Regions from separate parts of the Saccharopolyspora gloriosae genome, predicted to be linked through region 3. Evidence: riboswitches for the same ligand, from Rfam matches in the RefSeq annotation. Region 3 holds a riboswitch; each other region holds the start of a gene.
What was found. A riboswitch is a leader RNA that binds a small molecule or an ion and turns the genes downstream of it on or off. The one in region 3 is predicted to bind thiamine pyrophosphate.
Positions count from the first base shown of each region.

Region 1 (9,968 bases), 5.2 Mb from region 3:
ACCGCCGCCCTGGCAGCCCTCTCGTACGCCCTGCTCACCACACGAACCCGAAACCAGAACTGACCGAAACCGAAGCCGATCCATTCGCGCTGGCCGCGGAATCAAATATCCCTCTACCCACCAAAAGAAAAACCCCAGGTCGATGACCTGGGGCTTCGGTGCGCCAACAGGGACTTGAACCCCGAACCCGCTGATTAAGAGTCAGCTGCTCTGCCTGTTGAGCTATTGGCGCTTGTGGTGTCCTCCAGGCTTTCGGTCTTGGACCGTCTCCCTGGCGACGAAAGAAACTTTAGCACGGGGTTTCGGGGGCCGAATCGGGGGGTGGCGCAGCGGCGGCGGGGGTGGGTTTCAGCCGGTCGGGGCGGGTGTCGTCGAGGTCGAGGGGCAACCTGGGGGTGGGGTCGCGCGTCTCATGGCCGTAGGTCCGCGGATTGACTCTTCGTGCACGGCTGGTCGTCGGACACACGGTCGGGGGTTTGATGCACACTGGTCGCAGGCGGATGTGGGGATCGGATCGAACGGACAGTCACGCATGAAGCTGTTTCTTAACTCTGTCGGGAGAGTTACCGGGCGCTGGTCTCGCGGGATTCCTGCTGTGATCTTCGTGCTGGTGGGGCTGTTGGTCGCGAGCTGCAGCGGGTCCGGGGGCAAGAGTGCGCCGGCCGCGCCGCCGCCTCCGCCGTCCGTGCGGTTCGATCCGGGCGACGGGGCGCAGCAGGTCTCGCCGATCGCGCCGATCACGGGGACCGCGGAGAACGGGAAGATCACCGGCGCGGTGCTCACCAACGAGGACGGCAAGCAGGTCGCGAACACCGTCACGCCGGACGGGGCCGGCTGGAGCGTGAGCGAGCCCCTCGGTTACGGCACCACCTACACCGCCGAGCTCACCGTGCAGGGCGCGGCGGGGGCGCCGGTGACGCAGCGGACCACCTTCACCACGATCGAACCCGAGAACCAGACCTACGTGTCGATGAATCCGCTCGACGGGCAGACCGTCGGTGTCGGCCAGCCGTTGGCGTTCTACTTCTCCGAGGACGCGCCCGCGCCGGACAAGGCGAAGGCGGAGGAAGCGATCCGCATCCAGACCGAACCGGCCGTGGAGGGCGCCTTCTACTGGTTCGACGACCGCGAGGTGCACTGGCGTCCGCAGGAGTACTGGAAGCCGGGCACCAAGATCACCGTGACCGCCGACGTCTACGGCAAGGACCTCGGCAACGGTTCGTGGGGCGAGGAGAACCGCTCCGCGACGATCACCATCGGCGACGCGGTGGTGCTGCACGCCGACGGCGCCAGCCACCAGATGTCGGTCAAGGTCAACGGGGCCACCCAGCGCACCATGCCTATCTCGCTGGGCAAGCCCGAGTGGCCGTCCAACAACGGCGTGCACGTGGTCACCGAGCACCACCGCAAGAAGGTCATGGACTCCTCCAGCTACGGCCTGGACGTGGACAACGGCGGTTACCGCACCGAGGTCGAATGGGCGGTGCGCATCTCCAACGGCGGCGAGTTCCTGCACGCCGCGCCGTGGTCGGTGGGCCAGCAGGGCAGCAGCAACGTCAGCCACGGCTGCATCAACATGAGCGACGCCAACGCCCGGTACGTCTACGACCTGCTCAAGAAGGGCGACGTCGTGGAGATCACCAACTCCGGCGGGCCGAACCTGCGGTCCTGGGACGGATTCGGTGACTGGCAGGTGCCGTGGAGCGAATGGGTCGGCGGCAACCGCTGAGCCGATTCGACGTGGAGGCGCCCCTTCGGGGGCGCTTTCGCCTTTCCCTGAGCAACGCGAAAGGCCCGCTCCGAAATGGAGCGGGCCTTTCGCATGGGGTGAGTGACGGGATTCGAACCCGCGACTCCTGGGACCACAACCCAGTGCTCTACCGACTGAGCTACACCCACCGCAGCTTCCGATCGGCCGATCAACCGGCTTTCCGGAGCAACACGAATATCCTAGCGTGCGCCGTCAGGCCGGTCGTCACCGGGCTCCCGGCCACCTGGGGCGAACCGGTGAATCCCGTCATTCGACCTGGTGAGCGGCCTTGCCGGTGTCGCCGAGGCCGTCGCCGTCGAGCAGTTCGGCCGCCACGGCCTGCGCCTGCTCGCTGGTCGGTCCCGGCTGCGGGACGAACGCGGTGCGGCGGTAGTACGCCAGCTCGCGGATCGATTCCCGCACATCGGCCAGCGCGCGGTGCGCGAGGCCCTTCTCCGGCTGCGCGTAGTAGATCCGCGGGAACCAGCGCCTGCACAGCTCCTTGATGGACGACACGTCCACCATGCGGTAGTGCAGGTGCGCGTCCAGCGCGGGCATGTCGCGGGAGATGAAACCGCGGTCGGTCGCGATGGAATTGCCCGCCAGCGGCGCCGAGACGTTCTCCGGCACGTGCTCGCGGATGTAGTCCAGGACGCGTTGTTCGGCTTCGGCGGTGGTGACCGCGGAGCGCCGTACCTCCTCGGTCAGCCCGGAGCGCTCGTGCATGTCGCGCACCACTTCGGGCATCCCCGACAGGGCCTCGTCCGGGGCGTGGATCACGATGTCCACGCCGTCGCCGAGGATGTTGAGGTCGGCATCGGTGACCAGGGCGGCGATCTCGATCAGGGCGTCGGAGCCCAGGTCGAGCCCGGTCATTTCACAGTCGATCCACACTAGACGGTCGTTCACCTCACCGAGCCTAACGCGGTGGCCCGCGGCGCCGGGACCGCATCGGCGCCGCGGGGACATCACCGTTCGGTCTCGGTGGGCTCCGGTTCCTCGCGCAGGCGGGCGGGCACCACCTTGCCGGTGGCGTTGCGCGGCAGCTCGGCCAGGAACGTGACGTCCCGCGGCAGCGCGAACTTCGGCAACGCGGGGCGGACGCGTTCGCGCACGGCCTCCGCGTCGAGGTCGGCGTCCTCGGTGAGCACGACGAACGCGGCCAGGCGCTGCCCGAACTCGGCGTCGTCGACGCCGATCACCGCGACTTCGGAGACCTCGGGCAGCGTGGCGATGGCGTCCTCGGTCTCCTTCGGGTACACGTTCTCGCCGCCCGAGACGATCATGTCGTCCTCCCGGCCGACGACCTGCAAGCGGCCCGCTTCGTCGATCCGCCCCAGGTCACCGGTGCTGAGCATGCCGCCGCGCACTTCCTTGCCGCCGCCACCGGTGTAGCCCTCGAACAGCATGTCGTTGCTGACGAAGATCCGCCCGGTCTCGCCGTCGCGCACCGGCGCGCCGTGCTCGTCGAGGATCTTCAGACTGGTGCCGCGGGGCGGGCGGCCCGCCGTGCCGGGGGACTCGGCTAGGTCCCGCGGATTCGCGATGCTGACCCAGGACGCCTCGGTCGAGCCGTAGAAGTTGTAGAGCACCTCGCCGAAGACCCCCTGGAAGCGGGTGGCCAGGTCGGCGGGCAGCGCCGAACCGCTGGCGGCGACGATGCGCAGCGACGACGTGTCGTAGGGCCGCAGCGCCTCCCGCGGCAGGTCGAGGATGCGCTGCAGCATCACCGGGACCATGAACATCGCGGTAGCGCGGTGGCGTTGGACCGCGGCTAGCGCCTGCTGCGGTTCGAACTTGCGGCGCAGCACCAGCGTCGCGCCGATCGCGGAGCTCAGCTGGAACGCCGCCAGTCCCCAGGTGTGGAAGATCGGCGCCGCCAGCAGGATCCGCTCGCCGGCGCGCAGCGGCATCCGCGACATGATCGTCGCCGCCGGTCCGACGCCGGGCGGGGCGGGCCTGCGGGCTCCCTTCGGCGTGCCGGTGGTGCCGGAGGTGAGCACGATGATCCGCGCGTGCCGGGGCCTGCGCGGCAGCGCGCCGCCCGTGGAGCTGCCGATGAGGTGTTCCAGCGTGGCCTTGCGGGTGGTGCCCTCGGTCCAGGCGAGGACCACGTCGAGGTCGTCCGCGATGTCGAGGTCTTCGGTGAACTCGACGTCGGTCACCAGCAGGTCGGCCTGCTGCTCGGCCAGCACGGTGCGCACCTGCTGCGGGCGCAGGCCGGTGTTGAGCAGCACCACGTCCACGCCGAGCTTGCCGCAGGCCACGATCGTCTCGACGAGCCCGTGGTGGTTGCGGCACAGCACGGCGACCCGGCTGGTGTCGCGGATGCCGCGGGCGCGCAGGCCCTTCGCCAGGCGGGTGGTGCGCTGCTCCAGTTCGAGGAAGCTCAGCGCGCCGCGTTCGTCGATCACGGCGGGCCGGTCCGGGTGCCGGATGGCGGCGACGGCGTAGCCGAGCGCGGGAGTCACCCCCCAGCGCCGCCACGCGAACACGATGCGCACCAGTTTGTCCGGGCGCATCGGCCGCACCACGCCTTGCCGGACCAGCAGCCACAGCGTGTGCAAGCCGGAGCTGAGGCGGTCCCCCTTGGCTCGGGCGACGACGTCCGCCGCCACCTCTCGTGTCCGTTTCGCCGGCCGTCGCCACATCGCCACGCGTCTCCTCCGATTTAACTACTCGTCAGTAGATAATGCCTTGAGGGGAGGCGCGGGGGAAGGGTTCACTGGTCCGAAATGCTCTGTTCCGGCGCTGCGGCGGCCACCACGGCCTCCCGTATCGCTGCTCGCAGCCGACCCGCCTCCAATGGTGCCAGCACGGCGGTCTCCCCAGGCGGTGCGACCACGACAACGTTGCCCTGCTGCACGTACACCGCCATGCTCCGCCGCCTGCCCGCGACATCGCGGCAGCTGACCTGCCACTGTTCGCTGCTGACCACGCCGACCTCCTCCCTCTGCGCCGAACGCGCCTGTGCGGTGCGCTCTCGTGGCTGAGACGCCTCAGGATCACTGACGTGACGGGTGTTCGCTTGATTAATCGTAGATTTCCCACGCCGGTGCTCACCCGGAGTGGCGGCCCGGCGCGGGAGCGAGCGCGCTCTAGGGGGTCCGGGCACGTCCTGGGACACTGCGATCATGGCTGGTTACGACAGGCTGCTGTGGCGCACGCTGCACCGGGTGCTGCTGGTGCTCGCGATCGGAGTGCTGGGATTGCTGCTCGGGCTCGGCTCCGCCCCGACCCGGTCGGACTCGCTGCTGGGCGTGCTCGTCGTGGCGCTCGTGGTGCTGCCGGTGGCGATCACGGTGCGCCGGATGACACCCGTGGCCCGGGCCAACCTGCGGGCGGTGCCGCGCTACCGGCCGCTGATGGCCGTCACGAGCGCGCTGCTCGCCCTCGTCGCGCTGCTGGTGCTCTGGTGGGCGGTCGGCAACGCGCTGTTCCCCGGCACGCTCTCACCGCTCACGCTGGCCCTGGTGGGAGTGGTGCTCGCGGCGCTGACGGCGCTGCTCAACCGGGTGCTGTGACCGGGCCCGGACACGACGAAGCCGCTGCCCGGTGGCGTCGGCCGGTGAGCAGCGGCTCGGTGCGTGCGTATCGCGCGGGTTCGGTCAGACCGGTCGGACGACCAGGCCCCGCGGCTCGGCGGTGAAGGTCAGCGCGCCCTCGAACTCCGCGATGGGCAGTTCGTCGCGGACCAGGCGGTGCGGCGCGTCGGCCGTCTCCACCCGGACCTCGGCCGCGGTGAAGGTCTGCTCGGCGAAGTCCGGTCCGGCGAGCTGGATCTCCAGCCGCTGCTCGCGCAAGGTGATCGCGGCGGCGCCACCTGGCACCGACAGCGGTTCGCCGTCGGCGGTGACGATGAGGCTGCCCTCGCCGTCGGACTCCGGGCGCACCGCGACGTGCGAGAGGGCGACGTCGCGCGCCCCTTCGGCACCGGTGACGCCGATGACGTCCCTGGCGACCTCGTCCTGCTCGGAGTTCTCCTCCGCGCGCGGAGCCAGCAGCGGCGTGCGCAGCTTCGCGGCCAGCCGGTGGGGAGCCCAGGAACCGGGTCCGATGAGGTTCACCACGGAGGTGATCTCGGTGTCGGCGAGCAGGCGTTCGCTGCCCACCGCGGGCGTGATCTCGATGGCCGCGACGTTCCGCTCCTCCAGCAGGTCGCGCAGCGCCTTGGCGCGCAGCCTGCTGTTGCGGTCGAATCCGCGGGTGATCGCGACGGCTCCGGACGTCCCGCTCTGCGCCGCGGCATCGGCGAGACCGGCCAGCGGAGCCCAGACCTTCGCCGGATCCGGCCGGGTCGAGCGGCGGGAGCGGGCGGACTGAGGGGCGTCGGCAGTGGTGTCCATTGCGTCAACTTTAATCCGCCACGCAGGGTCGCCTCACTAGGTGATCAGCGGTCGGATGTGTGACTTCGCTCGCGCTCACGCGTCCCAGGTGGTGACCACGAGATCCCGGTCGCGCTCCAGCTGTTCGTCGACGTGCTGCTCGCACTCCGGGCAACGCTCGGTGATGCGGCGGCTCGACGGTTCCTTGGTGGCCGGCCAGGTCTCGTGCGGGAGTTTGATCGTCGTCGCGCACAGCGCGGTCACCGGATCACCGGCGGGTCTGGCACCGGGGCGCACCGTGATCGCGTGCCGGACCCGCTGCCCTGCTCCGACGATCCACCAGACGTGCTCTTGATCGGGGAACACTTCGCTCCCACCCCCATACCTGTCAGGACGTCCCGAGCCGCGCTTCGATCCGCTTGGCCGGATCTCGAACTCTAGACGGATCGATCAGCTCGCACGTTGCATTCGCGTGGCTACTGGAATGACTGGCTGCGCTGCTCCGATCGTGTTAATGCGGCTGTTCGGCGGAGCACCCTCGGTCCGGCGCGGATGCCGCGCTGGGCCACTCGACGTACGAAGCCGAGCACGCGCTTCGCTTGTGGTGAGAAGGATCACCGCTCATGCTGACCGCAACGATGATCGATTGCGGAGGCGTGTGCTCGTGACGGACCTGCACTTCCCCTGGCCGCGGCAGGATCCGCACGAGCCGGGGGTCCTCGCCCGCTGGCTGGCGGCCGACGGCGCCCCGGTGCGCAGCGGCACCGCCGTCGCGGAGGTGGTGACCGACGGCGTCCGGCGCACCGTGCGCGCCTCCGCCTCGGGCACGTTGTGGCGGCAGGGCGCGGCGGGCGAGCACTTCGCCGCGGGAGCGGTCATCGGGCTCATCGAATGAGAGCGGCGCAGGGCACGGCGAGATCGGCGACTCCGGCGGGTTGACCGTGCTTGCTAGGTTGGGGGCAGTGACGCGGGGTGCCCGGCGAGCGGCCGGGCTGAGAGCAGACCCGTCGAACCTGACCTAGTTCGTGCTAGCGGAGGGACGTCACCCACGTGACCGTTCGTGCTGCCCGGCCGGAATTCGCCCGGCCCGTTCCCAACGTGCTGACGATCGCCGGAACCGACCCCAGCGGCGGTGCCGGGATTCAAGCCGACCTGAAAGCCTTCTCCGCCAACGGCGCCTACGGCATGTCGGTGGTGACGGCGCTGGTCGCGCAGACCACCACCGGCGTCGCCGAGGTGCGGGAAGTACCGCCGGAGTTCGTCACCTCCCAGCTCACCACGCTGCTCGACGACGTGCGGGTGGACGCGGTGAAGATCGGGATGCTGGCGGGAACCGGGGTGATCCGCGCGGTCGTGGCCGTGCTCGACCGCTACGCGCCGCCGCACGTGGTGCTGGATCCGGTGATGGTCGCCAAGAGCGGGCACCGGCTGCTCGCCGACGAGGCGGTCGCGGTGCTGCGCGACGAGCTGCTGCCGCGAGTGGACCTGATCACGCCGAACCTGCCGGAGGCAGCGGATCTGCTGGGGGAGCGGGAGATCACCGACTCCGGCGGGATGGCCGGGCAGGCCGAGCGGCTGACCGGCTTGGGCGCCAAGCAGGTGCTGCTCAAGGGCGGGCATCTGCGCGAGGCGGCGAGCCTCGACCTCTTCCGCGGCGACGGCGAAGCCGAGTTCCTGCGCCGCGAGCGGATCGAGACCACGAACGACCACGGCACCGGGTGCACGTTGTCGGCGGCCATCGCGGCACTGCGCCCGCAGCGGCCGGACTGGTCCTCGGCGGTCCGCGACGGCAAGGAGTACCTGACCGAGGCGTTGCGCGCCGCGGACCGGCTGGACGTGGGCCGGGGGCACGGCCCCGTGCACCACTTCCACCGCTGGTGGTGAACCCGATCTCCTGGAGGGACCGTTCATGAGCAGGCTTCCCGCCCCACCGCCCGGCGGTTTCTGCGCGGGCGCGTGGGAGCACACCGCCGCGTTGCAGCAGGCCATCGTCGAGCACCCGTTCAACGCGGCACTCACCGACGGCGCGCTGGACCGGGAGCGGTTCGCGTTCTACATCGTGCAGGACGCGCGGTACCTGGTCGGTTTCGCGCAGGCGCTGACCGCGGCGTCCACGCGGGCGGAGGACCCCGCCGACGCGGCGTTCCTGGCCGGTGCGGCGCAAGGCGCGCTGGTGGAGGAACGCCGGTTGCACGCCGGGTACGTGGAGGAGTTCGGGCTCACCGAGGCCGACCTCGCCGGGGTGGTGACCTCGCCGTCGTGCACGGCCTACACCTCGTTCTTGCGCGGCAGCGCGCTGGTGGAGCCGTATCCGGTGCTGCTGGCGGCGATCCTGCCGTGCTTCTGGGTGTACCAGCACGTGGGCAGCGAGATCCTGGCCGCCGTCGGGGACGTGTCGGGCCACCCGTACCGGCGGTGGATCGAGACGTACGCCGACGACGAGTTCGCGGCGGCGGTGCTCAACGCCCGCGAGCTCGTGGACCGGGTCGCGGCGGCGGCCGATGCGCCGATGCGGCAGCGGATGCTGGCCGCGTTCGCGCGCGCCAGCGAGTACGAGTGGATGTTCTGGGACGGCGCGTGGAATCGCGAGCAGTGGCCGACGGCGCGCTGGCTCCCGGCCTGAGAACTCGTTGCGGCGGCACGGTTCTTCCCTGCGCACGAGGCTTCGCCCTGTCGCGAGGGCGGCTCGACGGCCGAGATTTTTGATCACCCTGAGTAGCGTCGATCGGGTGCGCGTGGAACCGGAGAGTCGGGTGGTCAGAGGCGCTGCGGCGGCGCGATCAATTCGTGATCAGGAGCACTTTCGAGTGGTGTTAACGAACACCCTCCGCCACGACGATGAGGTTTACGACACGTTCGTTCGGCGTGTTCAGACGTGGGACTTCTTCTCACCGCGGCGGCGGGATTCGGTGACCTTTGAGTACGGGTACTTCTATTGTGATCATGCTGGCGGGGATGCTGGTGCCGGTGCTGGCCGCAGCGCCCTTCTACATCGCCGACCGCCGACGCGACGCGGCGGCGGCCCAGGCGGAAGCGGAAGCCGAGAAACCCGACGCCGAGATCCACGTCCTGCATCCGGCGACGCAGGGCGGGATTTCGGCGAGCGGACCGGAGCAGGCGGCGGCGTGAAGCACGCCGCCGCCCGGCGGCGTCAGTCCCCGTAGATCGACCAGGCCAGCTTCGACTTGGCCTCTTGCAGCGCGGCGAGCGTGGACTGCTCGTACCCGCCTTCCTGCGGCGGCGGCGGAACCTGCAGCCCTTCGCTGAGGCCCCAGCCGGAGCCGCGCTGGATCAACGAGCGGTGCTTGTTCGTGTAGTACCCGGAGTTGATCGACACGGCGACGCCGTGCGCACCGGCGGCCGCGGCCATCAGGTGCATGTGGAACCGGGTGGACAACCAGCGCTGACCGGCGGCGGCGGGCAGGCCGTGATCCATGATCTCGGAGAAGGCGTAGAACCGGGAACCGGGCAGGTCGTGCTCGACCAGCGCGAAGACCTCCCGATCCACCCGCGGGATTCCCTCGATGATCCCGACCTGCTCCGGGTGCACGTCCCAGGCGCGCAGCGTGTCGAGCAGGAAACCGGCCAGCGCGGGCACCGTGACGTCCAGCAGGTCCGACTGCAGGCAGATCATCACGTCCCGCAGGTCGTCGGTGCGGTACAGCTCCGGCTCGATGCCGAAGAACATGTCGTCACCGGTCGCGGTGAGCTGGCCCGCGGAGTTGAGCAGCTCCGCGGACGGCTCGTCGCGGACGTCGATCAGCTCGAACTGCGAAGCGAGGTTGCGCACCAGCGGGTGCGCCTCCTCCGGCGCGGGCCACAGGCCCTGCCCGGTCATCACCGCGCGCCCGCCGGAGCGGCGCACCGCGGCGACCGCGCCGGCCAGCAACCCG
Region 1 is NZ_JACHIV010000001.1:875,263-885,230, forward strand. Features, by position in the region: gene BJ969_RS04160 (anthrone oxygenase family protein) at 1-63, shown strand, start outside; tRNA gene BJ969_RS04165 (tRNA-Lys) at 160-232, opposite strand; gene BJ969_RS04170 (L,D-transpeptidase) at 611-1,729, shown strand; tRNA gene BJ969_RS04175 (tRNA-His) at 1,824-1,899, opposite strand; gene orn (oligoribonuclease) at 2,018-2,659, opposite strand; gene BJ969_RS04185 (AMP-binding protein) at 2,719-4,368, opposite strand; gene BJ969_RS04190 (hypothetical protein) at 4,473-4,688, opposite strand; gene BJ969_RS04195 (hypothetical protein) at 4,885-5,274, shown strand; gene BJ969_RS04200 (hypothetical protein) at 5,359-6,096, opposite strand; gene BJ969_RS04205 (hypothetical protein) at 6,172-6,441, opposite strand; gene BJ969_RS04210 (biotin/lipoyl attachment domain-containing protein) at 6,740-6,970, shown strand; TPP riboswitch at 7,034-7,132, shown strand; gene thiD (bifunctional hydroxymethylpyrimidine kinase/phosphomethylpyrimidine kinase) at 7,126-7,959, shown strand; gene tenA (thiaminase II) at 7,985-8,698, shown strand; gene BJ969_RS04225 (hypothetical protein) at 9,019-9,204, shown strand; gene BJ969_RS04230 (polysaccharide pyruvyl transferase family protein) at 9,227-9,968, opposite strand, start outside.
Region 1: linked by a shared signal. The riboswitch ahead of thiD (bifunctional hydroxymethylpyrimidine kinase/phosphomethylpyrimidine kinase) and the one ahead of thiC (phosphomethylpyrimidine synthase ThiC) in region 3 are both predicted to bind thiamine pyrophosphate.

Region 2 (9,968 bases), 5.5 Mb from region 3:
TCGGGCTGAAGCCAGGTCGACGGGGTGAGGGCAGCGGGCAGGTGGTGCGACGTGATCATTCGTCAGCCGCTCGTCAGGACGCCAAAAACGGCCGCCAAACGTTGATAAGTTGCAGACAACGTCTGAGCAGGTCAGGGCAGCTATCGCGGATGTTTTCGCTGGTAGCGCGTCCGCGCAAATTCGTTCCGCTTCAACGTGTGACCGGCGGCGTTGCTCCTGAGGGTTGCGTCGGGGCGGGGTCAGCGGTGGGTGAGCACGTTGATGACGTTGCCGCCGGGGTCGCGGAAGAAGAAGCGCCGAACGCCCCACTCCTCGTCGGTCAGCGGGTGGACGACCTCGAAGCCCTGGCGCACGACCTCGTCGTGCGCGGAGTCGACGTCGGCGACGTCCAGCGACGCGACGGGGTTGCAGGGGGCGGTGCGGTCGGTGGTCATGAGGCTGAACTGGGCCGTGCCGCCGCTGCCCAAGGTGGCGATCCAGCCGTGGTCCATCAGCACGTCCAACCCCAGCACTCGCTGGTACGCCGCGACGGCGGTGGGCAGCTCGGGCACGGTCAGGATCGGCACGGCTCGTTTGAGGTCCACCGCCGGAGTATGCGGCGGTCGCCGACGTCGTGGCCAGTGCCGCCGGGTTCCGCGCGAACGGTGATCACGGCCGCGCGCGCGAGTTGCGCATGGCCCTCGTGAGGGTGATCGGTGCGCCCGAGTCGGCGCTTCGCCGGCCGGAGGTGAACTCCGCGTACTCCGGGCCGTCCACGGCGTACAAGGCCAGGCGGCCGCGGGCGTCGGCGTGGATGCCCCAGCCGTAGCGCTTGCCGAGCTGGGAGGAACGCAGGCACGGCTGGCTGCGCGCGAAGAACTCGAGGCGGGCGTGGACCCGATCTTCGTCCGGGATGCCCTGCCGATCCGCGAAGACGGTGAACAGGACGTCGCCGGACGTGAACTCGTACGGATGCCCCGCGATCAGCGCGTAGGTGCGCGCGGAGACAGAAGGATCATCGCCCTTGGCCGGGGGCACCGTTCCCGTCTTCGCCGGGCAGTCCTCGGCCACGGCGATGAACGTGTCCACGTAATCCACCCGCTCCATGGCGCAACTTTACTGCCTGTCTTCGACCTCGGTTTTGCGTAGCGGGTCGCTCAGCGGAACCTCAGCGGCTTCCTCGCTGCCCTTTTGCCGGTGTGATCGCGATTTCTGATGTATGCCGTGCACGGCGAAATCGCTGTCCTCGCGAGGAAGCCGCTGAGAACCCGCCGGTGGTCTTGTTGCTCAGGCTGGTCACTGCTCAGCGGCTTCGCCGCTGACAGGACAAACGACCACGAACGCCGCTCACCTGGAAATACAAGATCAAAGATGGGCGGTCAGTCCTGGGTGACTGCCGCGGCGAGGAATCCGCAGGTAGATCGGGTTCAAGTTGACGGCGTACCGGGGAGGAGCGCGGAAGCCGGTGCGATTCGGGAAGCCGGTCTCGGGTTGGCCGGAGAACGGGCCGCGATGCGTTCGAGCGGAGGTGCCGGGAAACGATTGCTGTCGTTGTCGATCGGTTGACCCCTGATCGGGGGTCGGGGTGCGGCTCACGCGGAATTCTCCGGAGTGCCGAATGCGGATCCGGCACATTCGGGTGAAACGTTGCGAGGTGCCGGTAGCTGAGCGCTGGTGCCGCTCAGCTGCTGGTAGAAGCGCCGGGTGTCATGATTCGCATGGCGTTACCGGCCGCTTTAAGTTGTGCCCATGCAGCTCATCACCTCGATCTGCGGGGACTGCAACGGCAAGGGTTGCGGTAACTGTGGTGACACCGGAACGATCACCATTCTTGAGGACTAGCAGGCGAAATCCGCGATTTCGCGGGATAGCCCGCCGCGCGCGATGCGGCGGGCGCCGCCGCCCACCCCGCACCGTTCGAGCACTGCTCCCGCCCCGCCGTCGACGGGGTGACGGCCACCGTCCGCCCGCGCCCGTCGAAGCGGGCCGTGCGCAGCGGGCATCGCTGCTAGCGTGCCGAAGATGGCTACCACCGAGCCCGTCCTGGTCATCGGTGCCGGAGTGACCGGTCTCAGCACCGCCGTCACCCTCGCCGAAGCCGGTGTCCCGGTGCGCATCCGCACCGACGAACGGCCCGCCGAGACCACCTCGGCCGTCGCCGGGGCGATGTGGGGGCCGGCGCTGCTGCAACCCGCCGACCGCGTTCAGGGCTGGGTCGCCCGCACCTACCACCGCCTCGTCGAACTCGCCGCCGACGACACCAGCGGCGTGCACCTCGCCGCCGGGCGGATGGCGGCCCGCGTCGACCTCGGCGACCAGCTGCCGCCCGAGGCGCTGCTGCTGCCCGACCTGCGCCGTTGCGCACCCGACGAGCTACCGGACGGGTTCGTCAGCGGCTACCGGGCGACCGCGCCGCTGATCGACATGCCGCGCTACCTCGACCACCTCACCGAGCGGTTCCGGGCCGCCGGTGGGGAACTGCTGCTCAGCCCGGTGTCCTCGCTGGTCGAAGCGGTCGAGGAAGCGGGCAGGGTCGTGAACTGCACCGGAGTGGGCGCGCACGAACTCGTCGGCGATCCCGGAGTGCGTCCCGTGCGGGGCCAGCACGTCGTCGTGCGCAACCCCGGTGTCACCGAGTACTTCGTGGAGATCGGAGCCGGCCCCGAGTTCACCGCGTACATGCCGCACGGCGACCACGTGGTGCTCGGCGGTACCGCGGTCGACCAGGACTGGTCGCGCATCCCCGGACGCGAAGCGGGCGCCGCCATCCTGCGGCGCTGCGCGCACGTCGAACCGCTGCTCGCCGGAGCCGACGTGCTCGGCGAGACCGTGGGACTCCGCCCCGGACGGGACGCGGTCAGGCTGGAGGTCGAGCGGTTCGGCGGCGGCACCGTCGTGCACAACTACGGGCACTCCGGGTGCGGCGTCGCGCTGTCCTGGGGCTGCGCCGCGGAAGCCGCCGAGCTGGTGCTGACCGGCTGAGGTCAGGACAGGGCGTCGACGACCCCGTCGATCTCCTCCGCCAGCGTGACGTCCTTCGCCGTGATGCCGCCCTGCGAATGCGTCGACAGCGAGAACGTGACCTTGCGCCAGCGGATGTCGATGTCCGGGTGGTGGTTCTCGCTCTCGGCGATCTCCGCGATCCGGTTCACGCCCTGGATGGCCTGCGGGAAGCTCGCGAACTCCACCGTCCGCGTGATCGTGGTTCCGTCCTGGGCCCACTCCGGCAGTCCGGCGAGCGCTTCGGCGACCTGGGTGTCGTTCAGCAGTTCGGTCATGGCTCCATGGTGGTGGTCGACCGGCCGGATTGCGACCGTCGGCCCCACCCGGAGCGGTGACACGTAGACTGCCGTCGCCACGGGAGTCCAGCGCGCTGGGCTGAGAGGAGGGGCGAATCCCCTCGACCGTCCGCACCTGAACCGGATCATGCCGGCGCAGGGAGGTGTCGCGATCAGCTCGACGTTGCACACGTGGCCGTTGCCGTGTGCTGCTCGGGAGGACCGTTGAACCGTTACCTGCGCTGGGTCGCCGCCCTTGCGGTCGCCTCGCTCACCACCGGGTGCTCGCTCATCGGGAGCTCCGGCCCGGAGCCCGCCGCGCGCACCGTCACGCTCGTCGCGCACGATTCGTTCGTCGCCGACCCCGCCGTGCTCGCCGACTTCGAACGGCGCAGCGGCATCCACCTGGAAGTCCGCAACAGCGGTGACGCGGGCGAGCTGACGAACAAGCTGGTGCTGTCCCGAGCCGCGCCGCTCGGCGACGTCGCCTACGGCGTCGACTCGACGTTCGCGTCCCGCGCGCTCGGCGCAGGCGTGTTCGCGCCGCACCGGTCCGCCGCGGCCGAACGCGGACCGCAGCGGTACGCGCAGGACCAGGAGCAGCGGCTCACCGCGATCGACGTCGCCGACGTGTGCCTGAACATCGACACCGGCTGGTTCGCGCAGCACCGGGTGCCGGAGCCCGCGACGTTGCGCGACCTCACCGACCCCCGCTACCGCGGGCTGATCGCGTTACCGGACCCGACGACGTCCTCACCCGGGCTCGCGTTCCTGCTCGGCACCGTCGCCGCCTTCGGCGATCCCGGCTGGCAGGACTACTGGCGGGACCTGACCGCGAACGACGTGAAGCTCTCCGCCGGGTGGGAAGAGGCCTACAACCAGGACTTCTCCGGAGCCACCGGGCAGGGGCCGCGGCCGATCGTGCTGTCCTACGCCTCCTCGCCCGCAGCGGAGGTCGACGAGACCGGTCGGCCCCGGACTCGGGCACTGCTCGACACCTGCTACCGGCAGGTCGAGTACGCCGGTGTGCTGGCCGGGGCGAAGGACCCGCAGGCCGCCGGTGAAGTCGTCGACTTCCTGCTCTCACCTGAATTCCAAGCGCAGGTGCCGGACCAGATGTACGTGTACCCCGCGGTCGACGGGGTCGCGCTGCCTCCGGGCTGGGCGGAGAGCGCGCCGCTGCCGCAGGACCCGGCGGAGCTGCCCGCCGCCGAGGTGGAACGCAACCGGGACCGCTGGGTGGAGCAGTGGCGGACGCTGGTGCGGGGATGAACCACGGCCTCCGCCGGCGGTTGCCCGTGGCGCTCGCCGCGGTGATCGTGCTCGGTTTCCTCGGGCTGTTCTTCGCCTGGCCCGTCGCGGCGATCGTCGGGCTGGGACTGCGCGGTGAAGCCGGGGCGGTGCTGGTCGAGCCGTCGACGTGGCGGCTCGTGGGCTTCACGCTCGGGCAAGCCGCCGCGTCCACCGCCGTCGCGTTGCTGGCGGGACTGCCGCTGGCCTACGTGCTGGCCCGGCTCGCGGTCCCCGGCCGCGGGCTGCTGCGGGTCGCGGTGACCGTGCCGTTCGTGCTGCCGACGATCGTGGTGGGCATGGCGTTCCGGGCGTTGTTCGGCGCCGATGCCGGGGTGCTCGCGATCGTGCTGGCCAACGCGTTCTTCAACGTCGCCGTCGTCGCGCGCACCGTGAGCGGGCTGTGGAGCCACCTCGACCGGCGGATGGAGGACGCTGCCCGATCGCTCGGCGCGAGCCGGTTGCGCGCGTTCACCTCGGTGACGCTGCCCGCGCTGCTGCCCGCACTGGGATCGGCCGCCTCGGTCGTGTTCCTGTTCAGCGCCACCAGCTTCGGCGTGGTGCTGGTGCTCGGGGGTGGTGAGCTGCGGACGCTGGAGACGGAGATCTACCTGCGCACCGTGCAGCTGCTGGACCTCCCCGGCGCGGCGGCGCTGTCGCTGCTGCAGCTCGCGGCCGTCGTCGCCGCGCTGCTGGTCGCGACCGTCGCGCGACGACGCCGGGAAACGGCGCTGCGGCTGCGCGCGCCGTCCGACACCGCGCGGCGTCCGCAGGGAGCGGAGTGGTGGGTCGTCGGGCTCGCCGGGCTGGTGCTGTGCGGGCTCGGCACGCCGATCGTGACCTTGCTGCTGCGATCGGTGTCCACCAGGGACGGGTGGGGGCTCGCGGGGTACCGGGCGCTGCTGGGCACCGGGCAGAACGGGACGTTGGAGGTCACCGGGCTCGAAGCGGCGCTCAACTCGGTGCGCACCGCCGTCGACGCGACCTGGATGGCGCTGCTGTTCGGGCTGCTGGCGTCTTTCGTGCTCGTCGCGATCCGGCGCCGGGCCGTCGCCGAAAGCCTCGACCTGGCCCTGATGCTGCCGCTGGGCGTGTCCGCGGTGACCGTCGGCTTCGGGTACCTGATCACGCTCGGTTCGCTGCCGGGAGATCTGCGGACCTCGCCGCTGCTGGTGCCGTTCGCGCAAGCGCTGGTGGTGACACCGCTGGTGATCCGCATGGTGCTGCCGGTGCTGCGGGCCATCGACGAACGACTGCGCCAGGCCGCCGCGACGTTGGGCGCCGGGCCGTGGCGGGTCCGGCGCGAGATCGACGTTCCGCTCGCCGCGCGAACCGTGCTGGCCGCGGCGGGTTTCGGATTCGTCATCGCGCTCGGCGAGTTCGGTGCCACCGGCTTCCTCGCCCGGCCCGACGCGCCGACCCTGCCCGTGGCCATCGCCCGGCTGCTCGGCAGGCCCGGCGAGCTCAATTCGCAACTCGCCTACGCCGCGTGCACGTTGCTGATGATCGTCACCGTGCTCGGCGTCGTGCTCATCGAGCGGCTCCGAGGACGTACCGACGCCGTGGAGGAATTCTGATGGGGCTGGAAGTGCACGGGCTCACCGTCCGCTTCGGCGAGACGACGGCGGTGCGAGAGGTGGATCTGTCCGTGCTGGACGGCGAGGTCCTGGCGCTGCTCGGGCCGTCCGGTTGCGGCAAGTCCACCCTGCTGCGGACCGTCGCCGGGCTGGAACGGCCCACGGCGGGAGCGGTGCGCTGGAACGGGCGCGACCTCGACGCGGTCCCGGTGCACCAGCGCAGGTTCGGGATGGTCTTCCAGGACGGGCAGCTGTTCCCGCACCGCGACGTGGCGGGCAACGTCGGCTTCGGGCCGCGGATGCGCGGCGTCGGCGGGGCCGCCCGAGCCGCGCGCGTCGCGGAACTGCTGGAGCTGGTCGGCCTCGCCGGATACGGCGCGCGCCGGGTCACCGACCTATCCGGCGGCGAAGCCCAGCGGGTCGCGCTCGCCCGCGCGCTCGCCGCCGACCCGGAACTGCTGCTGCTGGACGAACCGCTGTCCGCGCTCGACCGGATGCTCCGGGAACGGCTCGCCGTCGACCTCGCCGCGCTGCTCGGGCAGGGCCCGTCGACCGCGCTGGTCGTCACGCACGACCACGACGAGGCGTTCACCCTCGCCGATCGGGTCGCCGTCATGGCGCGGGGCGCGGTCCTGCAGGCCGACACGCCCGCACTGCTGTGGCGGCACCCCGCCGACGACGAAGTGGCCGAATTCCTCGGCTGCACCACGTTCCTACCGGCGACCGTCCGCGACGGAACGGCGACCTGCGCGCTGGGGACCGTCGAGGTGACCGCGAAGGACGGCGACGCGCGGCTCGGCCTGCGCGCCGCCGGAGTGCGCGCCGAGCGGGCCCGGCCCGACGTCCCCGGCGGAGCCGAACCGGTCGGCACCGTGCGGGAACGCGTCCACCGGCACGATCACGTGCGGCTCGCGGTGAACGTGCCCGAGTTCGGCCGGGTGGAGGCGGTCGCGCACATCGCCGACGCGCCCGCGATCGAAGACGAGGTGCGGCTGAGGCTGGACCCCGACGGAATCGCGCTCGTCGGCGGGGACTGAACGGCCGCTCAGCCGGACGGTCGTTCCAGGAAATCCGAGTCGGGCGCCGCGAATCCGAACCGCTCGTACAGGCCGTGCGCGTCCGCCGTGTGCAGCATCCACCGGAAGTCCCGGCCCGGCCCGTCCTCGATCATGGCCCGCACCAGCTCGACGCCCACCCCGTGCCCGCGCGCGGCGGGCAGGACGAACACGTCCGCGAGGTACGCGCTGAGCACTCCGTCCGAGAAGGCTCGGGCGAAGCCGAGCAACCGGCCGTCCTGCTTCCGGTAGGCGGCGACGATGCGCCACGCGCCGTCGACTTGGCGGTCGAACGCTTCCCTGGTCCGGTTGCGGCCCCAGTACGCCTCGGTGGACAGGAACTCCCACACGGCGTCGCGATCGACGCGTCGCGGGTCGTCATCGACTTCGAATTCCACCCCCGCAGCCTAGGGGCCCGCTCGCTGCGGCTGTCGTCGATTTTCCGGGGGGCGGCGATCGACGCGTTGTCCGGGCTGCGGTGGCGTCCCGCTGCACCGGGTCACAGGGTTACGGCCCGCCTGAGCTTCCGCGGTCCGCGGATGCTCAGGCGGGCACGGGGTCACGCGTCTCGGGTGACCATGCGCAACACCGTCGCGGACAGGCCGATGACCAGGTAGCAACCGGCTCGCAGCAGGCCCGTGGACAAGGTGTCCGTGAAGATCGGATCCCGCAGCACGTCGATCACGGCGGACCAGTCGGTGGTGATCAGCAGCGGACGCAGCCACTCCAGCGACGGCACCGTCCCCAGCACGCCGAACACGATGAGCGCCGCCATCGTCCCGGCCATCACCACGAGCGGGTGCTCGGTCAGCGAGGACAGCGCCAGCGCCACCGCGCCGATCGCCGCCATCTGCGCCGCGCACCAGAGCACTGCCAGCGCGATCCTGCCCAGCGCGGCGCCCAGCGACAGCGTCGTCCCGGACAACGTCACCAAGCCGTCCCCGCCGACGATGATCAAACCGGTGAGCAGGCCGCTCACGGCGAGCACCAGCACCGACAGCAGGACCATCAGCAGGACGCCCGCGGACTTGACGCCCACCAGGCGAACCCGGCCGAGCGGCGCGATCAGCAGACCGCGCAGCGTGCCGTGGGACGCCTCGCCCGCGATCGCGTCCGCCGCGACCATCGCCACCACCAGCGGCAGCAGCATCGATTGCGCCAGCAGGATGCTCGCCACCGGCAGCACCAGGCCGTTGCCCGCGACCGAGCTCAGCAGCCCCGGGCCCCCGCCGCTGCCCGGTCCACCGGTCAGCGCGATCCCCACCCCGATCAGGACCGGCAGTCCCGCCAGCATCAGCAGCGCGAGCAGGTTGCGCGGGCGGCGCAGCACCCAGCGGAACTCGGCCAGCAGCACCCGCGCCAGCGGCGCCGATCGGCGCCCGGCGGGTGCCGGGGAAACCTCGGCGGACACGGTCGCGGTCATGACTCCTCCTCGGTGAGCCGGGCGAACAGGTCCTCGAGGCCCGCGCGCCCGCGCCGCGCCTCGTGCACCCCGACGTCGGCGCGCACCAGCGTCGCCAGCACCTCCGGAGCGTCCACTTCGGACAGATCCACGCGCAGGGCCTGCTGTTCCACGCGAGCGGAGATCCCGTTGTCCCGCAACGCGTCCAAGCCGGCGGTGAGGTCCGACGTGGAGATCATCAGGTGCGGGCCGCCCGACTCGAGCAGCTCCGCCAGCCCTCCCTGCGCGACCAGCGTGCCGCGGTGCATCACGGCCACGTGGGTGCAGGTCGCCTCGACCTCGGCCAGCAGGTGCGAGGAGACCAGCACCGTCGTGCCCACCGCGTGCAGTTCGGCGATGATCTGCCGGATCTCCCTGGTGCCCGCCGGGTCCAGACCGTTCGTGGGCTCGTCGAGCACCACGAGCTCGCGCGGTACCAGCAGCGCCGCGGCCAACCCCAGCCGCTGCTTCATGCCCAGCGAGTAGCCGCGGAACCGGCGGTCGGCGGCAGCGGTGAGCCCCACCCGCCGCAACGCCTCGTCCACCGCCGAGCGGATGTCCTGGCTCGCCAGGTTCGGCTCCATCGCCGCGCAGCGCAGCAGGTTCTCCCGGCCGGACAGGAACGGGTGGAACCCCGGCCCCTCCACCAGCGCGCCCACCTTCGGCAGCACTCGGTCCGCCTCGTCGGGCAACGCGTGACCGAGCAGCTCCACCGAACCGGCCGTCGGCCTGATCAAGCCCAGCAGCATCCGGATCGTGGTGGTCTTGCCGGATCCGTTCGGCCCTAGCACCCCGACCACGGCGCCGCGCGGGACCGCGAGATCGATTCCGGCCACCGCGGCCGTGTCGCCGTAGGTCTTGCGCAACCCGGAGGTGCGCGCGGCGTACACCTCGACCGGGGTGGGGGCGGCGGCGACCGCCCCCACCTGTTCGGCCTGGTCGGCCACTTCGGTCATCACGGAGTCCCGACAGCGGCGGTGAGCACCTGCTCCGGCACCGCGCCGGCTGCGACCCGGCCATCGGCGGTCACCAATGCGGAACCGACCTTCGTGCTGATCAGCCAGCCCTCACCCCACGGGCCGTTGACGGGCTTGCCGAGCTGCTGCGCCAGCGCCTGCGGGGTCGTCCGCTCGCCACCCCGCTCCGGGGCGAAGCCGGGGCGTCCCGACTGCTCGCCCGGGGGCTGCTCGCCGTGGGACTGCGTGGTCTGCGGCAGGCGCGTGACGACCACCGTGTCCCAGCCGTCGCCGACCACGGTCGGGTGCTGACCGGCCGGGTGCTGCGGGCGGTCCGCCGGGGACCGGTCGCCGGTGGGGTGTTCCTCGACCTTCGCGCCGTCCGGCGGGGT
Region 2 is NZ_JACHIV010000001.1:516,634-526,601, forward strand. Features, by position in the region: gene BJ969_RS02465 (VOC family protein) at 240-584, opposite strand; gene BJ969_RS02470 (DUF6157 family protein) at 649-1,086, opposite strand; gene BJ969_RS02475 (FAD-dependent oxidoreductase) at 2,002-2,961, shown strand; gene BJ969_RS02480 (4a-hydroxytetrahydrobiopterin dehydratase) at 2,964-3,257, opposite strand; TPP riboswitch at 3,327-3,437, shown strand; gene BJ969_RS02485 (thiamine ABC transporter substrate-binding protein) at 3,483-4,529, shown strand; gene BJ969_RS02490 (ABC transporter permease) at 4,526-6,124, shown strand; gene BJ969_RS02495 (ABC transporter ATP-binding protein) at 6,124-7,161, shown strand; gene BJ969_RS02500 (GNAT family N-acetyltransferase) at 7,170-7,577, opposite strand; gene BJ969_RS02505 (ABC transporter permease) at 7,739-8,602, opposite strand; gene BJ969_RS02510 (ABC transporter ATP-binding protein) at 8,599-9,576, opposite strand; gene BJ969_RS02515 (LolA family protein) at 9,576-9,968, opposite strand, start outside.
Region 2: linked by a shared signal. The riboswitch ahead of BJ969_RS02485 (thiamine ABC transporter substrate-binding protein) and the one ahead of thiC (phosphomethylpyrimidine synthase ThiC) in region 3 are both predicted to bind thiamine pyrophosphate.

Region 3 (9,968 bases):
TCGCTGAAGACCGTCAAGGTCCCCCCGCGACTGATGGCGCCGCTGCTGGTGCTGGTGGCCGTGCTGGCCGCCGGGATCATCATGTTCCCGCTGATCTCGCTGGCCGTGGCGCTGCTGGTGTACCTGATCCACATCCCGTACGCCGTGTACCGGCACCGCTGGCTCGTCCGGCACCCCGAAGCGTGGGCCGCCGCGCCCCGCGAACGGCGCGCCATCCGCAGGCGCACCCAGCGCCGCCTCGGACTGCGCCCACCGCACCCCCGGCGCGCGCTCGCGGGCGCGCGGCAGCGGATGCGGCGGGGACGCAACCGCGGACCGGACGGCCCCCGCCTGAGCTGGCGCCGCCTCGGGCTCCGCGGGAATCGTTCTCGCTGAGACTGCCCGCCCGGTCGTTTTGCTCGGGTGGTCGGGTGGCGGAACCTCAGCGTCCTTCTCGCTGCGGGATCTTTTTCCCAAGTGGCTCCGCCACGAGGGAAAAAGCTGTCCTCGCGAGAAGGACGCTGAGAACCCGCGGGTGGTCGGCTTGCTTGCGTGGGCTATTCGCTGCGCGAATACAGGCACGGCCTATGGCCGCAAGGCAGGCGTGACTTCGTCCGCCCAAGGCACGGCTTCGCCGCAAGGCACGGCTTCGCCGCAAGGGCAGGCGTGACTTCGTCCGCCCCAGAGCAAGGCACGGCCTACGGCCGCAAAGCAGGCTTGCTTCGCCGCCCAGAGCACGGCTCCGCCGCAAGGCACGGCTATGCCGCGAAGCACGGCCTACGGCCGCAAGGCAGGCTCGCTTCGCCGCCCAAGGCACGGCCTTCGCTAGGCAAGTGGGCTTCGTCCGCTTGCTGCTCGGCTTCGCTTCCTTCGTTCGGTGCGTTGGTTCGGGCCGGTAAGGGGTGCCCGCTGGCTTCGGGGTGGGTTTGCGGGTGAGGGGTGGGGTCGGGGACGGCTAGGGTCGGTGGTGTGCCGTCCTTGACCTTGAACGTTCGCTTGTCGCCGTCCGCTGCCGACACCCGTCGTGGTGTGGTGCGGTTGCACCCGGAAGTGCTCGACGCGTTGGGGTTGCGGCCGTGGGACGCGGTGGCGCTCACCGGGGCTCGGGTGACGGTGGCGTTGGCCGCCGCCGCGGACCGCGGCGGGCCGGCGGGCGTGGTGCTCGTCGACGACGTGGCCCTGATGAACCTGGGACTCGGTGAAGGCGCCGAAGTCGGCGTCGCGCCGGTGCGGGCGACCCCCGCTCGGCGGGTCACGGTGGCCGGTTCCCGGCTCGCCACCGCCGCGGCTCCGCCGGAAGTGATCAGGCTGGCGCTGACCGGCAAGGTCTTCCGGCCGGGGGACACCGTGTCGCTGCTGCCGCAGGACCTCGCCCCGTCGACGGCGGCCCACGCCGGGCAGGTCCGCAGCAGGCTCTCCGCGTCGATCGGCACGACCTGGACCAACGAGCTGATCACCATCGCCGCCACCGATCCGGACGGCCCCGCCACCGTGCAACCGTCCACTGTGGTCACTTGGCGCGGCTCCCCCGAACCCGCCCCGAGCGCGCCCGCCGAACCCGAGGAAGTCGGCCCCGCCGCACCTCCCTCCCCGGTGGCGCCCACCGAACCCGCCGTCCCCGTCAGCGACCTCGCCGGATCGCGCGAGACCGCGAACCGGCTCGCCGAATGGCTCCGGTTGTCGTTCGAACAACCGGAACTGCTGCACCGGCTCGGCGCCACCGCCCGGCTCGGCGTGCTCGTCAGCGGCCCGTCCGGTGTCGGCAAAGCCACCCTGGTGCGCTCGGTCGCGGCCTCCGTGTCCGCGGAACTCGTCGAAGTCACCGCGCCCAGCATCGCCGCCCTCGAATCCCGCGGCGCCGCCCGACGCCTCCAAGAATCCCTGGACCGCGCCACGGAGATCGCCGCGAACGGCCGGAACTGCGTGCTGCTGCTCACCGACGTGGACAGCCTGCTGCCCGCCACCGAACCGCCGCCCCTGGCGACCGTCGCGCTCGACGCGCTCACCGCCGCGATGAACGCCGAGCGGGTCGCCATCGTCGTCACCAGCGCACAACCCCAATCCGTCGACCCCCGGCTGCGCGAACCCGGCCGGATCGACCGGGAACTGACCATCGGACTCCCCGACTCCGCGACCCGCGTGGAACTGCTGCGCGTGCTGCTGCGCAACACGCCGCTCGCCGCCGACGTGGAACTCGGCGAACTCGCCGAACGGACACCGGGCTTCGCCGCGGCCGACCTGGTGGCGCTGTGCCGGGAATCCGCGGTGCGCGCCGCGCTGCGCCACCGCGACAACGCGGCCGAACCCACCCTCTCCCAGCACGACCTCATCGCCGCGCTGTCCTCCGTGCGCCCCATCTCGATGTCCACATCGGACGACCTGCGCACCGGCGGGCTCACCCTGGACGACGTGGGCAACATGGTCGACGTCAAGCAATCGCTCACCGAAACGGTGCTGTGGCCGCTGCGCTACCCGGACTCGTTCACCCGGCTCGGCGTGGAACCACCGCGCGGCGTGCTGCTGTACGGGCCACCGGGCTGCGGCAAGACGTTCCTGATCCGGGCGCTCGCGGGCAGCGGACGGCTCAACGTGCTGTCCGTCAAAGGCGCCGAACTGATGGACAAGTTCGTCGGCGAATCCGAACGAGCCGTGCGCGAACTGTTCCTGCGCGCCGCCAACGCCGCCCCCACCCTGATCTTCCTCGACGAAGTGGACGCACTCGCACCGCGACGCGGCCAATCCAGCGACTCCGGCGTCGGAGACCGCGTCGTGGCGGCGCTGCTCACCGAACTCGACGGCGTCGAACCCATGCGGGACGTGGTGGTGCTCGGCGCGACCAACCGCCCCGAACTCGTCGACCCGGCCCTGCTGCGCCCCGGCAGACTGGAACGCCTGGTCTACGTCCCGCCGCCGGACCAGCACGCGCGGGCGGAAATCCTGCGCTCCGCGGCGAAGAACACCCCGCTCACCCCCGACGTGGACCTGGCTGCGGTGGCCGCCGACCTCGACGGCTACTCCGCCGCCGACTGCGCCGCCCTCGTCCGCGAAGCCGCGCTCACCGCGATGCGCGAATCCCTCGACGCCGCCGAAGTTTCCGCCGCGCACCTCGACGCCGCCCGCCGAGCAGTCCGCCCCTCGCTGGACCCCGACCAACTAGCAACCCTGCAGTCCTACGCTGATTCACGTCGTTGAGGGTTTGAGCCGGTCGTTTTGCTCGGGTGGTCGGGTGGCGGAACCTCAGCCGGTCTCTCGCTGCGGGATCTTTTTCCCAAGTGGCTCCGCCACGAGGGAAAAAGCCGTCCTCGCGAGAGACCGGCTGAGAACCCGCGGGTGAGCGGCTTTTTGACGTGGGCTATGTGCTTCGCACATACAGGCACGGCCTACGGCCGCAAGGCAAGCGTGGCTTCGCCCGCCTACTGCACGGCTACGCCGCGAGGCACGGCCTTCGGCCGCCAGGCAGACTTCGCTTCGCTCGTCCAAGGCACGGCTTCGCCGCCAGGCACGCAGGCGGGGGTTTGCCTGTCTGGGGCGCGGTTTCGTTGGGACGGGGGCTTTGCTGGAGCGGGGGTTACTTGCCGCCCTTGCCTAGGCCCTTGTAGTCGTTGGTGATGATGGCTATTACGCCGGGGCTCGCGTCGCCGACTCCTTCGAAGCGGGGTTCCGCTCGGGCCTGGAACGCAGCGGCGACCTCCTTGGCCTGCGCCTCCTCGGCGGTGCCGGGGCGGTAGTAGACGGTCGTCGTGGGGATCGTGCCGCGCGCGTAGTTGCCGACCTCCGGGACCTCGTAGCCGACGCTGCGGAAGTCGTCGGCGGCCCGGTGCGCCAAGCCCTTGATGGTGCTGTTGTTGTAGACCCGCACGACGATGTGCTGCCGGCCGTGCTCGGCGTCCGGCGCTTCCGGGCGCGGCTGGTTCACCGGCGGGGCCTGCGGCTCGGGATCCGGCAGCTGCGGCGGCTCCTCGGCGGCGGGCGGCGGCTGCGCGATCGACGAGGACGGCGGCGGTTCCTCGGAACTCGCGGGCAGCGGCGGCAACGGCGGCAGCGGCGCCTCCGTCTGCTGCTGATCGACCGGCGGCGCCGCGGCGTCATCCGAGCCGCCGGAGACCAAGGTCGTCAGGCCGATCACGGCCGAGAGCGCGCCCGCTCCGATGAGGGCGTAACCGCCGATCTTCGCGGCGGACGGGCTGGTCGGGGGTTCCCCGGAAGTCATCAGTGCCACTCGATTCCCAGTCGGCGGGCCTGCCGGGCACGCTGCCGACTCGCCCGCACCTTGCGCAAACGTTTGATCAGCATCGGATCCACCCTGGCCGCCGCCGGGTCGTCCAACAGGTTGTTCAGCACCTGGTAGTACCGCGTGCCGGACATGTCGAACAGCTCGCGGATGGCCCGTTCCTTGCCGCCCGCGCCCTTCCACCACTGCCGTTCGAACGCGAGGATGCTCAGCTCGCGATCGCCGAGCTCCCGATCGGCCGAGGCACCCGCCGCCCGTTCCGCGAACGCCGAATCGTCCGATGTGGACGGTTCGGCGGGAACTCGCGGCAGCGGCTCGGTGGGCGGGTCGACCGGCCGCAAGTGCCTGCCGGGCACCGGTTCCGGAGCCGCTTCGCGCTGCCCGTCGGTACGCGCCAATTCCTCGCACTGCCGGGCGATCTCGTGCACGGTCAGCATCTGGGCGGCGTCCATCTGGCTCCTCGCGTCGCGATCCGGGGACCCCCGCGTTCGCCGGAATCACACGCGTGTGATTCCGCCCCCATTACATCACGCGTCCCCGAAGGCCGTGCGCGGCCAACACGCCCTCGGCGGAGATCCGCGAACCGCCCGACGAAGATCACTCCGATGGGCGTCGCGCGCCGCGCGAACGGCCACGCCCGAGGCGGGTCGCGGCGGCGTACCGATATCCTCCGCCGCATGGCTGTTCACCCGATCCGCATCGTGGGCGACCCGGTTCTGCACCACCCCACCCGCCCCGTCGAGCACTTCGACGAGGCGCTGCGCACCCTGGTCGACGACATGTTCGAGACGAACACCGCCGCCAACGGTGCCGGGCTCGCAGCCACCCAGATCGGCGTCGACCTGCGGGTCTTCGTCTACGACTGCCCCGACGACGAGGGCGTGCGGCACCGCGGCGTGGTGGTCAACCCGACGCTGGAGACGAGCGCGATCCCCGAGACGATGCCGGACCCGGACGATGACTGGGAAGGCTGCCTGTCGGTGCCCGGCGAGGCGTTCCCGACCGGGCGGGCGAGCTGGGCGAAGGTCACCGGGTTCGACGTGGACGGCTCGCCCGTGGAGGTCGAGGGCACCGGGTTCTTCGCCCGCTGCCTGCAGCACGAGACCGACCACCTGGACGGCTACCTGTACTTGAACCGGCTGATCGGGCGCAACGCGCGCGCGGCGAAGAAAGCGGTCAAGCGCAACGGCTGGGGCCTTCCCGGCCACTCCTGGGACCCGGCGGTCGAAGGCGACCCGTTCGCCGACGACGAGGACTGAGCCTCACCGCGGGAAGTCCTGCGTTTCCAGCGTGACGTCGAACGGCGACGGCAGCTCGATCGGCTTCCCGAACGGGACGGCGTGCGATTCCCGGTAGGCGTCGCCATCGGGTTCGGAGAACAGCGTGACCGTGGGCCAGCGCGGCGCGAAGCGGTCGATGAGCAGGTACAGCGGAATTCCGGCCTGCGCGTACGCCTTGTGCTTGGCGCCGCGGTCGGTCTCGGCACCGCTCTTCGACGTGATCTCCACGGCGAGCAGGGCGTCTTCGCCCGGCAACACGACCGCCGGTGTCATTCGCTCCCGCAAAGCCACCAGCAGAAACGTCTCCCAGGACGATTCCTGGAGCACCGGTGCAGCACTCACAACGCGATCACCTCCTGTGCTGGTGTCGTCGCGCACTGTAACCTCCAGGTCTGACAAGAGTTCGTTTTCCCTGCTAGACAGCCTATCCCTGATCCGCCGCGCCGTCATCGACCCGAATCGGGGCTTGGCAGACCGTGGCGGCGCGGCTAACGTCGGCGCCGACAACTGATCGCGGGAGCTCGCACCGGAAGCGGGCTGAGAGGGCGGCTGGATCATCCGATCCGGGGCCGCCGACCGCCTGAACCTGACCGGATAATGCCGGCGTAGGGAGTGAACGGCCATGGCCGACGTGCGTCCCCCTCTGTCCACTGCGGACTCGAATGCCACCGGGACCGGTGTGACCACCGGGCCGATCAGCGGTTCCCGCAAGGTGCACCGCGAGGTCGGCGGCCTGCGGGTGCCCGCCCGCCGGATCGAGCTCAGCAACGGCGAGCACCTCGACGTCTACGACACCTCCGGGCCCTACACCGACGACACCGCGACCATCGACGTCCACAAAGGACTCCCGGAGACCCGCGCCGGCTGGTCCGCCGAGCACCGGACGCAGCTGGCCTGGGCGAAGGCGGGCGTGATCACCCGCGAGATGGAGTTCGTCGCCGCCCGCGAGGACCTGCCCGCCGAGCTGGTGCGCGACGAGATCGCCCGCGGTCGCGCGGTGCTGCCCGCCAACCGGTGCCACCCCGAGAGCGAACCGATGATCATCGGGAAGAAGTTCCTGGTGAAGGTCAACGCGAACATCGGCAACTCGGCGGTGACCTCGTCGGTGGAGGAGGAGGTCGAGAAGATGGTGTGGGCGGCCCGCTGGGGCGCCGACACGATCATGGACCTGTCCACCGGCAAGCGCATCCACGAGACGCGCGAGCGCATCCTGCGCAACTCGCCGGTGCCGGTCGGCACCGTGCCGATCTACCAGGCGCTGGAGAAGGTCAACGGCGACCCGGCCCGGCTGACCTGGGAGATCTACCGGGACACCGTGATCGAACAGTGCGAGCAGGGCGTCGACTACATGACCGTGCACGCCGGAGTGCTGCTGCGGTACGTGCCGCTGACCGCGCAGCGCGTCACCGGCATCGTCTCCCGCGGCGGCTCGATCATGGCCGCGTGGTGCCTGGCGCACCACCGCGAGAGCTTCCTCTACACGCACTTCTCCGAGCTGTGCGAGATCCTGCGCGACTACGACGTCACCTTCTCCCTCGGCGACGGCCTGCGCCCCGGCTCCATCGCCGACGCCAACGACCGCGCCCAGTTCGCCGAACTGGAGACGCTCGGCGAGCTCACCCGCATCGCCCGCGAACACGACGTGCAGGTGATGATCGAAGGCCCCGGCCACGTGCCGATGCACAAGATCGCGGAGAACGTGCGGCTCGAGGAGGAGCTGTGCGACGAGGCGCCGTTCTACACGCTGGGGCCGCTGACCACCGACATCGCGCCCGCCTACGACCACATCACCTCCGGGATCGGCGCGGCGATGATCGCGCAGGCCGGCACGGCGATGCTCTGCTACGTCACGCCGAAGGAGCACCTCGGACTGCCCGACCGGGACGACGTGAAGACCGGGGTGATCACCTACAAGATCGCCGCGCACGCCGGTGACCTCGCCAAGGGGCATCCGCGCGCTCAGGAGTGGGACGACGCGCTGTCGAAGGCGCGCTTCGAGTTCCGCTGGACCGACCAGTTCCACCTGGCGCTCGACCCCGACACCGCGAAGGCCTACCACGACCAGACGCTGCCCGCGGAACCCGCGAAGACCGCGCACTTCTGCTCGATGTGCGGGCCGAAGTTCTGCTCCATGAAGATCACCCAGGACGTGCGCGACTACGCCGAGAAGCACGGCCTCACCAGCGTCGAGGCGATCGAGGAAGGCATGCGGGAGAAGTCCGAGGAGTTCACCGGCTCCGGCGGCGAGGTCTACCTCCCCATCGTCAACTGACCGGAGTGAACGGACCGTTCGTCCCATCCGGCTGGACGAACGGTCCGTTCACCCGCTTCCGAGCACCCGCGGCGGCGCTCCCGATTCGAGGTGAACGGACCGCTTGCCCAACGGGTTCGGACGAACGGTCCGTTCACTCGCTTCCGGGCACGGCGGGCAGTGCTCGGGTGTTTCGCATCGGCAGGTTCCACACGGGCCGGATCGTCGGCGGGAAGGGGTCGTAGCATGGGCCGGATGCACGCGACACCCGCCCACCTGCGACAACCGGCGCACGACACGGCGCCGCCGACGGCGCTGACCATCGCCGGTTCCGACTCCGGCGGCAGCGCCGGCATGCACGCCGACCTCCGGGCCTTCTTCTCCTGCGGGGTGCACGGCATGACGGCCGTGACCGCGGTGACCGTGCAGAACACCGTCGGCGTCACCGGGCTCGTGGAGATCCCGCCGGAGACCGTCGCCGCGCAGATCGCCGCCGTCGCCTCCGACATCGGGGTGGACGCGGCGAAGACCGGGGTGCTGTCGTCGGCGGCGACGATCGAAGCCGTCGTCGCGGTCTGCGACGAGCACGGCATCGGGCGCACCGGCCGCACCCCGTTCGTCGTCGACCCCGTCGCCGCGTCCCGCAGCGGTGAGCCGCTGCTGCGCCCGGACGCCCTCGACGCCCTGCGCTACCAGGCCTTCCCGCGCGCCACGCTGGTGACGCCGAACCTCGACGAGGTCCGGCTGCTCACCGGCCTGGAGGCGCGCAGCCGGGACGACCTGCTGGACGCGGCGAAGGCGATCCACGACTTCGGCCCCGACTGGGTGCTGATCAAGAGCGGCCACCTGCTCGACGACCCGGAGTGCGTGGACCTGCTGTTCAACGGCACCGACGCGATCCCGCTGCCCGGCCCGCGCTATTCGACGGAGCACACGCACGGCGCGGGCGACGTGTTCGCCTCGGCGATCACGGCCGCGCTGGCGAAGGGCGCGTCGATGCCGGACGCCGTCGCCGCCGGCAAGCGGTTCGTGACGCGCAGCGTGGAGCACGCGTACCCGCTCGGCTCGGGCGTGGGGCCGGTGTCGACGTTCTGGCGGGTGAGCCCGCGCTCGCTCTGATCCGGCGGACAGACGCGTAGTTGAGACGGGCTCGACCACGGAACAGGCCGAAATCGAGACTTGAGTTACCGGATCGGGTGATTTTCAACGCCACGGGTAACTCACAAGGCGGGTTTCGTCGACATAAAGCGTGAGGCATGCGGCAGCCCCCGCCGGTGAGCACCGGCGACGCGCGCGCTGCGCCTGCCCCCCGCACACGCAACGAGAACGTCAGGAGCGAAGCGACCGCCGTGGCAGCATCCGGGTGGACGACCATGAAGAACCGGCTGATCGCCGGGCTGAACACCGAGGCCGGTGCCCCCGACCTCAGACAACGCCAGTACGCAATGGCGGTGCTGGTCACCGCGGTGGCCGCGACCGCCGTCGGCTGGCTGCTCGACCTGCGCACGCCCGCGCTCATCGGCGGGCTCACCGCCGTGTTCGCGCTGGTCGCCGCCGGGGGCCAGTCGCTGCGCTCGGACCTGCACCGGTTCTCGTGGTTCGGGCCCGCGCTGGTGCTGGTGATGGCGGTCGGGCCGCTGCTGGACGGCATCCCGGTGCTGGCCGGGCTGCTGGTCGCGGCGGTCGTGTTCGGCTCCGGCATGCTGCCCGCGCTCGGCGAGCAGTACCGGGTCAGCGGCCAGACCTTCGCCGCCGCCACCCTCGTCGCCACCACCACCGGCATCGGCGCCGGGCAGCCCGCGTGGATGCTGTTCCTGTCCACCGCGGCGGGCGCGGTGTTCGCGCTGGTCCTGCGCGTGCTCATCGGGATCGGCGACCCCACCCGCGCCACCCGGCACGCCGTGTCCCGCACCCTGCTCGAACCCGGTCCGGGCGTGCTGGAGATCGCGGCGAGCGCGTGGCGCGCGGACGGCTCCAGCACGTGGCTCGGCCAGGTGCTCGCCGGTGCCGCCCGGTTCCGCGCCGCCCGCGAAACGCTGCTGGCCCAGGCGCAGCAGGCGGATCGGGTCGAAGCGGAACGCCTGCACCGCATCGTCGTCGAAGCGGACCTCGTCGCCGCCGAACTCGCCCGCGCCGTGCGCTCCCGCGCGTGCAGCGGACTGCCCGCGATGGCGCGCGTCGACCCGGCGCAGGCCGTCGTCGCCGAAGGCGGGCGGCAGGACCTGCC
Region 3 is NZ_JACHIV010000001.1:6,040,760-6,050,727, forward strand. Features, by position in the region: gene pssA (CDP-diacylglycerol--serine O-phosphatidyltransferase) at 1-375, shown strand, start outside; gene BJ969_RS26215 (AAA family ATPase) at 949-3,171, shown strand; gene BJ969_RS26220 (LytR C-terminal domain-containing protein) at 3,548-4,189, opposite strand; gene BJ969_RS26225 (DUF3263 domain-containing protein) at 4,189-4,521, opposite strand; gene BJ969_RS26230 (peptide deformylase) at 4,888-5,469, shown strand; gene BJ969_RS26235 (Uma2 family endonuclease) at 5,473-5,868, opposite strand; TPP riboswitch at 5,994-6,119, shown strand; gene thiC (phosphomethylpyrimidine synthase ThiC) at 6,113-7,762, shown strand; gene thiD (bifunctional hydroxymethylpyrimidine kinase/phosphomethylpyrimidine kinase) at 7,997-8,860, shown strand; gene BJ969_RS26250 (FUSC family protein) at 9,115-9,968, shown strand, end outside.